2 regions of the Pseudoalteromonas sp. MelDa3 genome follow, and region 1 is predicted to be linked to the other one. Evidence: riboswitches for the same ligand, from Rfam matches in the RefSeq annotation. Region 1 holds a riboswitch; the other holds the start of a gene.
What was found. A riboswitch is a leader RNA that binds a small molecule or an ion and turns the genes downstream of it on or off. The one in region 1 is predicted to bind lysine.
Positions count from the first base shown of each region.

Region 2: another riboswitch for lysine. It lies ahead of dapA (4-hydroxy-tetrahydrodipicolinate synthase); the one in region 1 lies ahead of lysC (lysine-sensitive aspartokinase 3).

Region 1 is NZ_PJBR01000130.1:295-6,240, forward strand. Features, by position in the region: partial or broken gene CXF89_RS17755 (4'-phosphopantetheinyl transferase family protein) at 1-463, shown strand, start outside; gene lysC (lysine-sensitive aspartokinase 3) at 497-1,900, opposite strand; lysine riboswitch at 1,976-2,148, opposite strand; gene nhaD (sodium:proton antiporter NhaD) at 2,258-3,505, opposite strand; gene CXF89_RS17770 (hypothetical protein) at 3,728-4,999, shown strand; gene CXF89_RS17775 (condensin complex protein MksE) at 5,005-5,568, shown strand; partial or broken gene CXF89_RS17780 (ATPase) at 5,565-5,946, shown strand, end outside.
Region 2 is NZ_PJBR01000009.1:89,452-98,254, reverse strand. Features, by position in the region: gene CXF89_RS03650 (succinylglutamate desuccinylase/aspartoacylase family protein) at 1-574, opposite strand, end outside; gene CXF89_RS03645 (PLP-dependent decarboxylase) at 580-1,785, opposite strand; gene CXF89_RS03640 (2,3,4,5-tetrahydropyridine-2,6-dicarboxylate N-succinyltransferase) at 1,785-2,525, opposite strand; gene dapA (4-hydroxy-tetrahydrodipicolinate synthase) at 2,541-3,425, opposite strand; lysine riboswitch at 3,616-3,815, opposite strand; gene CXF89_RS03630 (DNA-3-methyladenine glycosylase I) at 4,008-4,703, shown strand; gene CXF89_RS03625 (protein adenylyltransferase SelO) at 4,715-6,124, shown strand; gene CXF89_RS03620 (OmpA family protein) at 6,521-7,576, shown strand; gene acnB (bifunctional aconitate hydratase 2/2-methylisocitrate dehydratase) at 7,869-8,803, shown strand, end outside.

The DNA of each region.
Region 1 (5,946 bases):
AAGCTCAAAGCTGCAAATACACGTAAATGGTGATGTTATTAATACCTGTATTTCGCACTCGCATGGTTTGATTGGGGTCGCGCTAAATTTTGATAAAAGTGAGTTTGGTTTTGATATTGAAAAAGTAAGCCTAAAGCGCCCATTTGAAAAGCTCGCTAAGCATTTTTACCATAATGATGAAATTACACTTATCACCAAGCCCACTAATACCCAAGCCCAAGCAGATACGTTTTTTAGAATTTGGACATTAAAAGAGTCACTTGCTAAAGCCACCAGCCGCCCTATTGCAAAATTACTTAGCCCCAATGTGTTTGACGAATTACATAGTGCAAAGCTGAGTGCTTGCAGTAATCGCGTTACTGTAGTTGATAGCAGTGACAGTAATGTTTGTTTTGATGTGAGTGTGGTGCATAAAAAAAGCACCGACTGGCGATGCTTTTTATTAACTGACTTTGTTAAGTGATTTTACTAGGTAATTTTCTTGAATAACGATTACTTACGCAGCAAAATCATTTTCTAATAAACGGCTATGAATAGACTGTACTACGTTATCTGACTCAGTTTGCTCTACTAAAAAGCACAGGTTGTGTTTACTTGCACCGTGACAAATTAATCGAATGTTAAAGTCTTTTAGTACACTCATTAAGTTCATTTCGTGTTGGCGTAATTGAATCTCAGAGCCAATAAGTGCCACCAATGTTAGGTTGTTTTCTACCGAAACATGGCAAAACTCTGCAAGCTTATCTAGGCATTCTTGATCGAGCTCTGGGCGCGAGGCGTTTTGCGCGTTATCAAGTGTTATAGCTACGCTAATTTCAGATGTGGTTACCAAATCTACCGATATATTGTATTCACTTAATAGTGTAAATACGCGTGCTAAAAAGCCACTAGCGAGTAGCATTTCTGGGCTTTTAAGCGTAAGCAATATTTGGTTTTTACGTTGCGTTACTGCGCGTATGCCTGGTTGCTGCGATTTTTCGCGCTCAATCCATGTACCGCCACGCTCTGGCTCGCGGCTAGAACCTACAAACACGTTAATGTGGCTCCGGCTTGCTGGTAAAATAGTCGCTGGGTGCAATACTTTTGCGCCAAAGGTCGCCATTTCGGCGGCTTCGTCAAAGCTTAAACGTGCAATAGGCGTCGCTTTTGCGCACAAACGCGGGTCGGTGCTAAAAATGCCAACTACGTCGGTCCAAATATGCACGCTTTTAGCGTTAATTGCTTCAGCTAAAAGTGCAGCGCTATAGTCAGAACCACCACGTCCAAGCGTTGTTGTTTGGCCGTATTCATCACTGCCAATAAAGCCCTGAGTAACAATTACTTGCTCATCTAATAACGGAATTAAGAATTCTTTAGCAGCTTGCGCTGTAGCTGCAACATTAGGCGTTGCTTTACCAAATTGGCTGTCGGTTTTAAGCACCTTGCGTACATCAAAGCGATCGGCATTTAAGCCTTGTAAACGCAGCACCTGAGCAAACAAATATGACGACAAACGCTCACCAAAGCTAAGTAGCTCATCGTGTTGCTGATCGGTAGTTAGTGACTCTTGAGCCAATGTTTGAAATGCTTTTAGGGTTTCGTTAAAACCAACCGCTAAATCGGCATCTAGCGATAACTCATCTAAAATAGTTTGCTGAATAGCAAGCACGCCGTTTATGTGTTCTTGGCGCTCACTTGGGGTAATACTTGATTTACACAGTGCAACTAAATGGTTAGTTACGCCGGCACTGGCGCTCACGGCAACAATACGTACGCTTTTATCTGCAACAATAATTTCGCTACAGCGACTCATCGCTTCAAAATTTGCAACACTGGTTCCGCCAAATTTGGCAACGATGTAATCTGATTTTGCGCTTAACTCTGTTTGTGGCACTGTTTGTGGCGCTGATTGGGTAGTCATTTAGTCTCCTTTCGCGGTATCCAAACCGCAATAAAACAAGAAGAACTTGGCAAAGGAATGCTTGAAGATAAGTCCACTGCCAGAAGCTCTCCACCTATATTGGTGACAGTTTTGAGGATTCAGCCCCATAAACCGAAAAACAATGACGACGTACCATTATTTTCCTCGGCGAGTACTTCCCTCCTTAATGATCATTGGCTTTCGTCGCCTAACATTAAGTACCTAAGTATCGCACCTCTTCTGAATGCTTTATTAACCAGTGGCTAATAAAACAAAACCCCGCTAAGTAGCGGGGCTTTGAAAGTTATCGTTTAGACGTCTAGCTGTCAAGCGTTTTAATAATTAATAACACTTAAATTAGATAAAACTGCCCATGTAATACGAGCCTGCATAACCTACGGTGTAGCAAATTAATAAATGCAGCGATAAACGCAAGTAGCTCATAAAGGTAAGCGCTTTAACTTTGCTCATGGCAATAATGCCCGCAGCCGACCCAATGATAAGCATTGAACCGCCCACGCCCGTGGCATACGTAAACGACAACCAATGTTGTTGGCTCATTACTATATCGGCTTTTAATAAAGCAGCAGTAAGCGGTACGTTATCGACCCCTGCTGATAATATGCCCATTAAGTAGTTTGCGTATTCAGGTGCCATTACCGTATATAGGTCGGTAAATTTACTCAACATACCAATTTCTTTAAGTGCGCCTACAAGTAAAAGTACACCTACAAAAAACAATAACGTGTCGTATTCTATATCGCGAACAAAATCGATTATGTCTTTGTTTATGTCTTTTTTGCGCATTAAAAATTGCGCTACTAAAAACATGACTGATAAGCCAAACAAAAAGGTGAGTAAAGGCGGTACGCTGTAAATTACACTCAGCGTAAGTGTGCTAATTACAGTAGATAAAAATATAACAGCAATGGTAATGTCGGTTTTTTCAATGCGGGTTTTACCTGCACCAGCAAATTCAACACGCCCTTTCATACCGATAGACAGTAGCGCGGCTAGCAGCATAACGCTTGCAAGTGCTGGCGCTATAAGTAGTAATAAATGAGCAATGGTTACTTTGCCATCTAAAAATATCATTAGTGTGGTTACGTCACCTGTTATTAGCGATACCCCACCTGAGTTAACCCCAAACACAATAAGCGTGGCGTATTTAATGAGCTTTTTAGGTTCAAGTTTTAACGACATAACAACCGCGAGCGATATAAGCGTAGCTGTTACGTTGTCTGAAATCGACGAAAACAAAAATGCAAAACCACCCACCAAAAACATGAGCTTTTTTTCGCTAATACTTTTTGGCATAACGCGGTGCACAATGTTTTCTATAAACCCCTTTGAATTTAAATACGCGACAAAGGTCATTGCAGCCATTAAAAATAGCCATAGAGAGGCAATTTCTAAAATATTTTCATTTAAAAGGTGTTGAATCGTATCGGGGCTTTGCCCGTGTAGAGGGTATATAAAAAGAAGAATCCAGCAAAGCGTACCAAAAAACAGCGTGGTTTTAGCTTTATTGACATGGATTATATCTTCTATAACGATCAGTAAAAATGCAATCGCTATCAGGGTTAGAATAATCGAGGAAACCATGGTAGTTAAACAACCTTTGATATAGTTTTAAAGAACACACAAATAACATTCCATTTCATGTGCCTATTTTCGGCGCGAATTTTAGCACTGCCTCTATGCAAAAACTATTATTAAATGGTCTTAAAAACGAATACTATATACAGACAAGGTTAATTAAAAATACGTAATAATGAGTCTTCTAAAAGAACTCAATAATAAAATACTAGGATGTTGTAACCTCTTATGATCCCAGCTAAAAAGCTGCTAAACACCATAACCGAACATTGGGGTGTATTAGAGCTATTATTTAAACGTTTTAAAATGGCTGACTTTAGCCTAAAAGACGTACAAAACGCGATTAAGCAAAAGCAGCCTATGTGGTCAAACGAACGCATTTATAAAGAAACAAATCGTTTGTTAAACCAAGATATTTTAATCCCACTGGCTAAATCCTCTCAACTTGAAATAAATCGTGCCATTGCTGATTTTGCTACTTTTTTACTGCAAGAAGAGCATTTAGGTTTAGCACAAGAAATTAGCGTATTAGTAGAGGACCTGGCTCGTTTAGGTAACCGCCTAGATAACGCTGGCGAAATAGAAGACTTTGACGATTTACGCCGCTACAGCCGCATTATGGATGATCGGGTGCGTAAAATAATGAAGCTATACGCACACAACGAAAACGCTATCTTAAATATTGTTGAACAAGCTAAATCTAATAATGCGGTGCAATCGCTGCAAAAGCGTTATAAAGCGGTAATAGAAGCGTTTGACGAATACATAGAGCCAATGCTTGAAATGGTTGATATTCGCGGTGAATTTCATGCGTGTTTTACCCTCATTGAAGAGCAAATAAGTAAGCAAATACTGCACATTGAGCACTCAGGTAAAGCGTACAACGACAAACGCATGTTGGAGCAATTACGTACCCGTATACTCGAAATGCATTTAGTGGGTCGAGAAAGCTTACGTAAAAGTGCCGACATGCTTATGCCACTACGTGAGGAGCTACGCCGTAATAACTTAATTACTCGCCAAGCAGCCAAAGTACTTGGGCTTGTACGTAAAAATGGCGTAGACAATATGCTAAGTGCTGTGCAACCACATTTTGTAAGCGACGCGCAGCGATATTCGCTTGGTCAGCAACGCCATATCGTGGCTTACATGGCAAGCTTGGTTGAATTTGAACACGAAGAATACCAATTGCCAGATCAACAAGACGTGCCTGCATTTGTTACGCCTAATATTCCTGACTACAACGATGTTAAAACCAGCTTTGCTAAGCGCTTTAATAAAAAACGCAAAAAGCCACAGCCCTTGCTGCAATTTTTAGACGAAAGCTACCCAGATCTCGATGCCGACGAAATGCTATTTTTGTATCAAAAATTAGTTAGCGACAGCGATATTAAAATAATTCAAAGTGATGAAAAAGCCCGCGTAAAAATTGCCGGTCAGCACTTTTCTTTATATCCATTTAATTCAGAGCCTCAGCCAGATTCAAAGGCAGGTAAATAACTCTTATGATAGAAACCACTACAACACACATAAACTTAAACGAGCTAACTCATCTACAAGCCATTAATAAAAAATTAGTAGCGGGTTATCACATTTGCGAGCAAGACAACGTAATGTGGCAAGAGCTTGACCAACACATAGAAGACTACACCGCCCTATTTACCGCCCTAGGTCACGATTTAAAACGCGATAGCCGTGGCTTTTATTATTTTGGTAGCGACGAAAGCACACCCAATATGGGCAAAATATCTCGTGCTATCGCACTCACCATTTACATTTTAATTGAGCACTACGCCAATACGGGTAAAGACCCAATGCGCGCATTGTTTGACGACGTAAACGATTTAGAGCTTATGCAAACGCTGGTGCAAATTAACAAACATTTGTTTGATCAGCTTGAGATATTTTCGGGATCTGATTTGCGCAAAGACGTTTACCTGCGCATGGTGCGCTTAGGTTTAGCCCGTGAAGTAGAAGGCGGCTTTATGCTACAAGCGCCAATTCACCGCTACATAGATGCACTCATGGAAGTAAACGAAGAAACCTATATTACAGAGGACGAGGAATGAAAAATCTATACGGACTAAGTAAACTCGCCCTACTTAACACCGCAGGCTATGCAAAATGTGTGATCCCGCTTGATAAAAGCAGCTCTATTTGCGCGCCCAATAACACAGGTAAAAGCTCGGTTATTAACGCCCTGCAGTTCCCGCTTATTAACGATTTGCGCTTAACAGAATGGGATGGACACGATTTAGATGAAACCCGTAAGTTTTATTTTTCATCCGATCAGTCGTACATTTTACTAGAAGCTAACTTGCCTCATGGCTCGGTAGTAATAGGCGTTGCGGGACTTGGTAAAATTGCCGGTTACGCGCATCAGTACTTTTGTTATCAAGGAAAGCTTGATTTAGAGCAGTACACGCAAGGTAAAACTATTATTAAAT
Region 2 (8,803 bases), on a different contig from region 1:
TTGCATAAGTTGGGCAGTACAAGTGTTTGCTTGAAATAGGGCCTGTGTGTAAATCGAGTACTATATCAGCCTGATGAGCGAGCTTTTGTAAGTTAAGCGCAATGCGTTTACCCGTATTAAGTAAATAAGCAGGGCCGTTGAGTTTGCTGTCTACTTCGTCAATAAGCGCCTGTTTAAAGTTACTTTTTAATGTAGCGTCATCATACTGAGTATGATTTTTTGCAAACTGCGTCACTAAATTTTTATTGTAGTGGTACATGCGATTCCAATTAGTACCCGTAATCGGGTCGAACCTACCAAGGGTAAACTCGCCAGATTTTTGATTGCAACCAATTGGGTTGGCATAGGGTACTAATGTAATATCGCCATTAAGATTAAGGTGTTTTAATTGCTCAAGTAGCTGAAAAATAACCGCGTTACCTTGCACTTCAGCGCCATGCATATTGGCCTGAATATAAACACTAGGTCCTGTGCCATCGCCTTTTAAGCGATAAACAGGAATTGTAAGTGGTAAGCCGTTTGCAACTTCCCCTACTACAATGTTCTCTTGGCTGATGTGGGTTGTATTACTCATAGTTATTACCTTAAATAATGACTGGCATTTTCAGCTTGGCGAACACAGGTAAGCTCACCGTTTTGCAGGGTATACTCGGCAGCTAGCTCGTGGCATAAAAAATACGGCATACTTTCGGTAAAGCCGTAAGCACCGCATTGGCTAAACACTAGCCAGTCGTGCTCATTTAAATCGCTTGGTAGGTTATGCTCACCCAAGCAATCAAGCGCGGTACAAAGCGGCCCGTATAAAGTGACCGCTTGAGTTTTTGCATTGGACTCGCGCAGTAACGCAGCAGGGAAATCTTGACTGGTAACAGCGGGGCGCAATAGGTGATTTATACCGCCGGTTAAAATGACTTGTTCTTGATTGTAGTTTTGTTTGCGTTCGACTACTGGGTTGGCGTAATGACCGTATTCGCCAACGGCATAGCGACCAAGCTCCATCCACAACTCTTCTACACCCGCATCACTTTTAATTTTAGCGAGCGCAGCTATTAAATCATCCCAATCAAGCGTTGCTTCATTTTGTGTATAAGGAATACCTAAACCGCCACCTAAATCTAAAACTTTAAGATTGATGTTTAAATCGCTGGCAAGTTGGCTAAGTGGTGCAATCATTTGTGACCACAATTCGCTTAGCTTTTGCGTGCTAAGCATGTTGCCCCACTGAAAAATATGTAAGCCGTCAAACTTAAGTGTAGGGTAGTCGGTTACATTGAGTGCTTGCCACTCATCACAACCCAAACCAAACGGCGTAAGGCTGTCGCCGCCCAGTGGGTTTTTTTCATCTTCAGGCCAGCGTAATTGCACTCGCAGTAATACTTGTAACTGCGTATTTTGTAGTTGCGCTTGTTGGTTTAACCAACGTACTTGATTGAGGCTTTCGGCTACGAATATACGTACTCCGCGCTCAATAAAGTGTTTAATTTGTTTAGGGCTTTTTGCAGGCCCTGTGTTGAGCACGCGCTGTGAGCTAATACCTTGTGCTAGCACTTGCTCAAGCTCACCTTTACTTGCTACGTCAAAATTAAAGCCAGCGCTGTCTAAGCTTTGAATAATTTTAGACAGTGGATTTGCTTTTACCGCGTACCACAGTTTTACATCGGTTTGCGCAACTAAACGTGCAAGATGCGCGTTTAGTTGATCTAGGTCGTAAACAAAAAAAGGTGTATCAAGTTGTTGTGTAATTGTATTTACAGCGGTTTTGATAGGCGTGCTCAAAAAGCTCATTATCGTAAAACCTCTTCAAGCAATAATGATGCATCGCTTTTTTCGTCGCGGTATTTAACTATTAACGCACACGACATGCTTAGGCCTTGCTCGCGCGCCCACTCGTTTGAAGCAGGGCGAGAGCCCGGTATTACAATGGCATATTCTGGGATTGGCTCGCCTTTATCAAGTTGGCGCTCGTTTACGCAGTCGTATACCGGAATAGTTGCTGATAAACGCACGCCTGGGGCAAGTACTGCGCCTTTTTTAATAACTACACCTTCAACAATAATACAGCCAGCGCCAATAAAGGCGTCGTCTTCTACAACTACTGGGCTTGCACCAATTGGCTCAAGTACACCACCAAGCTGCACTGCAGCACTTAAATGTACGTTTTTACCTACTTGTGCACACGAGCCAACTAATGCGTGGCTATCTACCATTGTGCCTTCGTCGATATATGCACCAATGTTTACATACGCTGGTGGCATAATAATCGTGCCTTTAGCAACATAAGCACCACGGCGAACACTAGAGCCACCCGGCACCATACGTACGCCATCGTCAGTACTAAATTCTTGCGGAGCTAAGTTATGCTTATCAACAAAACCACCGGCAAACTCAGTATTAGTGCCATTTTTAAAGGCATCCAAAATGCCTTGTTTTACTTCTACGTTAGCTTGCCATTGGCCGCTTTCGTTTTGTGATGCTGCGCGTACTGCGCCCGATTCTAAATTATTTAATAGTTCTAACCAGCTCATTATAAAAACCTGTATTTAATGCCAAGATAAAATGGTGTTGTTTGCAGTTGTGATGCAATCGGTTTGAGTTAACTCAAGGTGTGTTAAAGGTGGACGAAGTTGCGGGCTGCTTAAGCGACCTTGCAAATGCATCAATACCTTTACGGGAATAGGGTTTGCAACAGCAAATAGGCTATTAATAGCGCTTGACCACTGGGCAAATAAATTAGGGTGTTGACCACTTAAGCTGCGTTTAACAAACTCGTGAGTTTGTGCGGGCCATGCATTTGCAGCTACCGACACTAACCCTTTTGCGCCAGCTTGAGCAAAATAAGGCATTAGCGCATCGTCGCCACTAAAAATAGCTAAATTAGGTGCAGCTTGGCGATAAGCTTCAAACTGAGCAATGCTGCCGCTCGCTTCTTTTAACGCCCATAAATTTTTATTATTTTGTAAGTTTTGAATTGTTGCCGTTGGAATGCTAACAGCACTTCGACCCGGTACGTTATAAAGCATACACGGGTGAACACTTGCATTAAGTAGGCTTTCAAACCAATGAGTTTGACCTATAGCGCCAGGCTTTGCATAAAGCGGTGAGCCAAGTAAAAAGCTATGAATTGGGAGTGTATTACAGTAGTTAACCCACTCAATTTGTTGCTTTAAGTTACTACCGCCCACAGCAACCATGAGTGGTACTGCTGGTTTTAGCTGGCATACGTGTTCAACAATGGCTTGTTGCTCTTTTAGTGTTAGTGCTAAACCTTCGCCCGTGCTGCCAAGTAGTAAAATACCGTTATGCGCTGCTTCTTGATTGCTAACCAGTTTAGTTAACGTGTTGTAGTCAACATCGCCGTGTTGATCAAATGGCGTTACGAGCGCGGTCCACAATGAGTAGTCGTTTAAATTGAAGTTGTTGATCATCTCTCACGAACTTATAATTTGTACCAACTTTATTAAAAGCGTGATCATTTTAGCGATAACTAATTTAATGCAATTGGTATTATTCGAAGAGTTAAAAAGCTTTATGGAAGGAGCCGCATTAACGTCGTTCGAACTAATAATTCGAAGAGCGAATGGGCTTAAAATAATAGGGCGCACGGCCTTAATATTTAAGACCAGAAGCTCTCCACCAAACTAATAAGCTGCTTTTATAAGCAGCTATTGGTGACAGTCGCTAGGGTTCAACCTAGTCGCCCGAAATAAACACCTCGCAAAAGTGGTTACTTCTCGGCGTTAATTCCCCTCACGTATGCTCACTGGAGTTTGCGCTCCTAACATACGCTACCTGAATAACGCACCTCTTCTAGCCCTTTACACCTGTTTGTAGAGTAAAAACTTACAAACCTGTGCAATTTAAATAGGGTAATTACGGCGATTAAAGCATTTTAGCCGTCTAGGTGTCAAGCGACTAAATGCATATTCATTCATCCATAATGGGAGTGGTTACGTATTGGGTGCTTTTCTCGTACACTAGCAATATAAGTAGTGAGGTATTTAATTAGTATGGAAAAATTTAGCGATATTTATAAGCGAGCGGTAGAGCGAAAAGGCTCCGAAAAAATGCTTAAGTTATTACTTGCAAAACCGCTATCTAAAAAACAACTAAGCACGTTAAGTGACGACGATTGGCTTGAGGAATTTACTCGAAAAGTATTTCAAAGCGGCTTTTATTGGTCAGTCATTAATAATAAGTGGCCAGGCTTTAGAGAGGTTTTTTGGGATTTTAGCGTTGATAAGTTATTAATGATGCCACCTGATATGCTGGAACAAAAAGCAACGGATGAGCGAATCGTTCGTAACTATAAAAAAGTAAAAACAATTACCGAAAATGCTTACATGATCCACGAAATAGCAGGGGAACATGGCAGTTTTAGCCAGTTTGTCGCTAATTGGCCAGCAGACGATATTATTGGTTTATGGGCGTATTTAAAAAAACATGGTTCGCGTTTAGGCGGAAATACAGGACCTTATGCGCTACGAGCACTTGGTAAAGATACTTTTTTACTATCACGCGATGTAGAGAATTACTTACGTGCTCGTAAAATTATAGACGGCGGCTTACAAACTAAAAAATCACTGAGTGCTGCCCAAGCTTTTTTTAATGAAATGCAAAAGCAAAGCGGCTTAAGTATGCAAGAGTTAAGTTTAATTGTTGCTTATGGCGTTGGTGACAACCGTGTTGGTATAAGTCAGCAATAATAGGAATTACCATGAAATTAGTGCCAAGATACACAGACATTACGGAAAACTTTGCGATAGAAGATTTCCCTGCAAGTGTTGCCTTTCCTCAGTTATTACTGTGGAACGAGAGCTTAGCAAAAGAGTTTAATATTAACGTTGCAGCTGATTTGCGTGCTAGCACTTTTAGCGGTAACGAAAAACAGGCGATTCTTGCAGTAGCACTTGGTTACTCTGGGCACCAATTTGGACATTTTTCACCACGTTTAGGCGATGGGCGAGCGCATTTACTGGGCGCTATTAATGATGATAAAAACCAGTTGTGGGATATTCAATTAAAAGGCTCTGGTGCTACTCCTTACTCAAGAGGGGGAGATGGGCGTTGTGCACTTGGTCCTGCTATTCGTGAATACGTAATGAGCGAGGCAATGCATGCACTAGGCATTAAAACCACACGCTGCTTAGCGGTTGTTGGTAGTGGTGAAACGGTTTATCGTAATCCGCCACAAGCGGGCGCCATAGTGACTCGTTTAGCAACGAGCCATATTCGTGTTGGCTCGTTTCAATATTTAGCGACGCAAGGCGATGTTGAAGGACTTAAAAATTTAGCCGATTTAGCTATAGAGCGACACTACCCAGAAATAACAGATACAGGATCGCAGCGCTATTTAGCATTTTTAGGCGCTGTGATTAAAAACCAAGTTAAGCTAGTTGTGAGCTGGATGCGTGTTGGCTTTATTCACGGAGTAATGAATACCGATAATACGCTAGTAAGCGGAGAAACCATTGATTACGGCCCGTGTGCCATGATGAATAGCTTTGACTTTGATACTGTATTTAGCTCTATCGACAAACAAGGTCGGTATGCATTTGGTAATCAACCTAATATAGCTAACTGGAACTGTGCTCGTTTAGCTGAGAGTTTAATACTGCTTATCAGCGATGATGACGAACAAGCTGTTTCGTTAATGACGCCATACATTAATAGCTTTGCTGAGCAATTTAATACTGAGTTTACGGCTATGTGGGCACAAAAACTGGGTTTAAATGAATCTTGCAATAGTAGTGGCGAGTTAATCGCAGAGTTGTTAACACTATTAAAAGATAACCAGCTCGATTACACCAATACTTTTGATGCGCTTACTGAATCCTTAAAAGAAGAAGTAGTAATACCAGAGTCGCTAATTGAATGGAGAGCTAAGTGGGTAAGCTTAACCGACGATAATAGTTATGAAGTAATGAGAACTGCAAATCCTCGTGTAATACCGCGTAATCATGTGATCGAAGAAATAATTGCACAATATAACGCTACTGGGTCTAGTGAGTTGCTACAGCGCTTTATAAAAATAGCCAGTAACCCGTATTCTGACAGTGAAAAATTATCAGAATTTCAAGCTACGCCGATAAATGAGAATGATTACCAGACTTTTTGTGGTACTTAACTCTTAACTTTAAATATAACCACATGATTAAAAAGAGTCATTTTTTAATCAAACATGCGCATATATCTAGGGGAATGTTAATTCTGGTGGTATTATGCGCCGAATTAAAGCCAAGCAATGTTTCTTTGCATTTACATTTATAAGTGCATTTAATTTAATTGCTCTTACATTCCTTGCTAAGTACTAATTTACAAAAAACTACTATATTTATTTTTCAATAAAGTTTTAATTTCGCCTATAGTAAGTGGATGTGTGTTGTGACTGGGCATAGAAAAAAGTTATAAACTTTATTTTTCGTTAAGTATTGATTAACAAAGGCTCAGTTAGTCTATATAAAACTGATTGAGCTAGTATCGATTAGCTACAATTTAAAATTGTTCAAATGGGAAGAAAACAATGAAATTAAAATCACTTACAATTGCAATCGCGTTGGCTGCAACTAGCGCATCTACATTCGCTGCTGATAAAGAAGAAGGTTTCTACATTGGCGCATTTGGCGACTACTATGACGCATCTTGGAAAAACATGCGTGCTCAAGCTGGTCTTGACGTAAATGAATCAACTGGCTGGGGTGTTGAAGCCGGTTACCGTTTCAGTGATTACTGGAGCGCACGTCTTGAATATGCAGATATGGATTTTAATGCTTTTGATAAAGTTGCTGGCAACCGCAACAGTATTGATGGCGAGCGTTACGGTATTGATGCTCTTTACCATTTAAATGGTGGTCCTTTCTACGGTCTTTTCGGTATTAAAGAAATGGACGTAGTAGATGACAACACATTCTTAAATGCAGGTGTTGGTTACCAACATTTCATTACAGATGGCTTATTTGTAAATGCTGAAACAGCTGTATACCAAGGTCTTGACCGTGGCTACACAGATGTAGGCGCTAAAATTGGTATTAACTACTTATTCGGCCAAAATTCAGCTCCTGTAGAGCCAGTTAAACCAGCTCCAGAAATTGTTGAAGTAGCTGTAGCTCCTACAGATAGCGACAACGACAACATTGCTGATGCAGATGATAAGTGTGCTAACACACCTATGACTGATGCAGTTGATGGCACTGGTTGTACTTTATATGAAGATAAAGAAGTAACTGTAAGCTTATTAGTGACTTTCCCTAACAATGCTTCAGCAGTATCTACTCAGTACTTAAACGATATTGAAAAAGTATCTGCATTCTTAAAAGAGTACCCAGATACAACAGTACTTTTAGAAGGTCACACTTCTTCTGTAGGTAAAGCAACTTACAACAAATGGTTATCTAAAAAACGTGCTGATGCAGTAGCTAAGCAATTAGTTTCTGATGGCATTGCTAAAGACCGTATTACTACAGTTGGTTTAGGTGAAGAGCGTCTTAAAAATGATGCAAACACTAAAGCTGCAAACGCAGAAAACCGCCGTGTAGAAGCGCATATCAAAACTATCAAAAACGTTAAAGTTTTACGTTAATTAAATAGTTTGTAATAAAAACCCAGCCAAGTGCTGGGTTTTTTTATGCCTGTAATAAATTAATATTGGTTAATGGTAATGATTCTTACTTAACAAGTATTCATGAAAATAGTTTTTACTACAACCACTATTCATAGTATTTATAATCGGTATAATCAGTTGCGTAACTGGATGGATTTTCATCTATCCATAAAAGCTTTATAATTACGCGTTAGAATACTATAAGTATTGGGTAACTTATTTGCGCTTGAAGCGCTACCGGATACTTTCACGTCACCAAGAGGGCAATATTGTGCTACAAGAATATCGTAAACACGTAGAAGAACGTGCCGCGTTAGGTATCGTACCAGCGCCATTAGATGCTCAGCAAACTGCTGATCTTATTGAATTAATCAAAACTCCACCTGCAGGTGAAGAAGAATTCATTTTAGATTTGTTCATTCAGCGTATACCAGCAGGTGTTGATGATGCTGCTTATATTAAAGCGGGCTTCTTAGCAGCTGTAGCTAAAGGTGAAACTAATTCTCCACTTGTTTCTAAAGAAAAAGCGGCAGAATTATTAGGTACAATGTTGGGCGGTTACAATATCGCACCAATGATTGACCTACTTGATGACGAAACACTTGCACCAATCGTAGTTAAAGGCCTTTCAAATACATTACTTATGTTTGATGCGTTTTACGATGTAGAAGAAAAAGCAAAAGCAGGTAATACATTCGCTAAGCAAATTATTGAGTCTTGGGCAAATGCAGAATGGTTTACTAATAAACCAGCTGTTGCTGAAAAGATTTCAGTTACTGTATTTAAAGTAACTGGCGAAACAAATACTGATGACTTGTCTCCTGCACCAGATGCATGGTCTCGTCCAGATATCCCACTTCATGCTTTAGCAATGCTAAAAATTGAACGCGATGGTATTACACCTGATAAAGCGGGCGAAGTTGGTCCAATTACTCAGATTGAAGAATTAAAAACTAAAGGTTTACCACTTGCTTACGTAGGTGATGTTGTTGGTACGGGTTCTTCTCGTAAGTCTGCAACTAACTCTGTACTTTGGTTTATGGGCGATGATATCCCGTTTGTACCAAACAAGCGTGTTGGCGGTGTATGTCTAGGTAATAAAATTGCTCCAATCTTCTTCAACACAATGGAAGATTCAGGCGCATTACCAATCGAATTAAATGTTGATGAACTCAACATGGGCGAGCAAATCGATATTTATCCGTA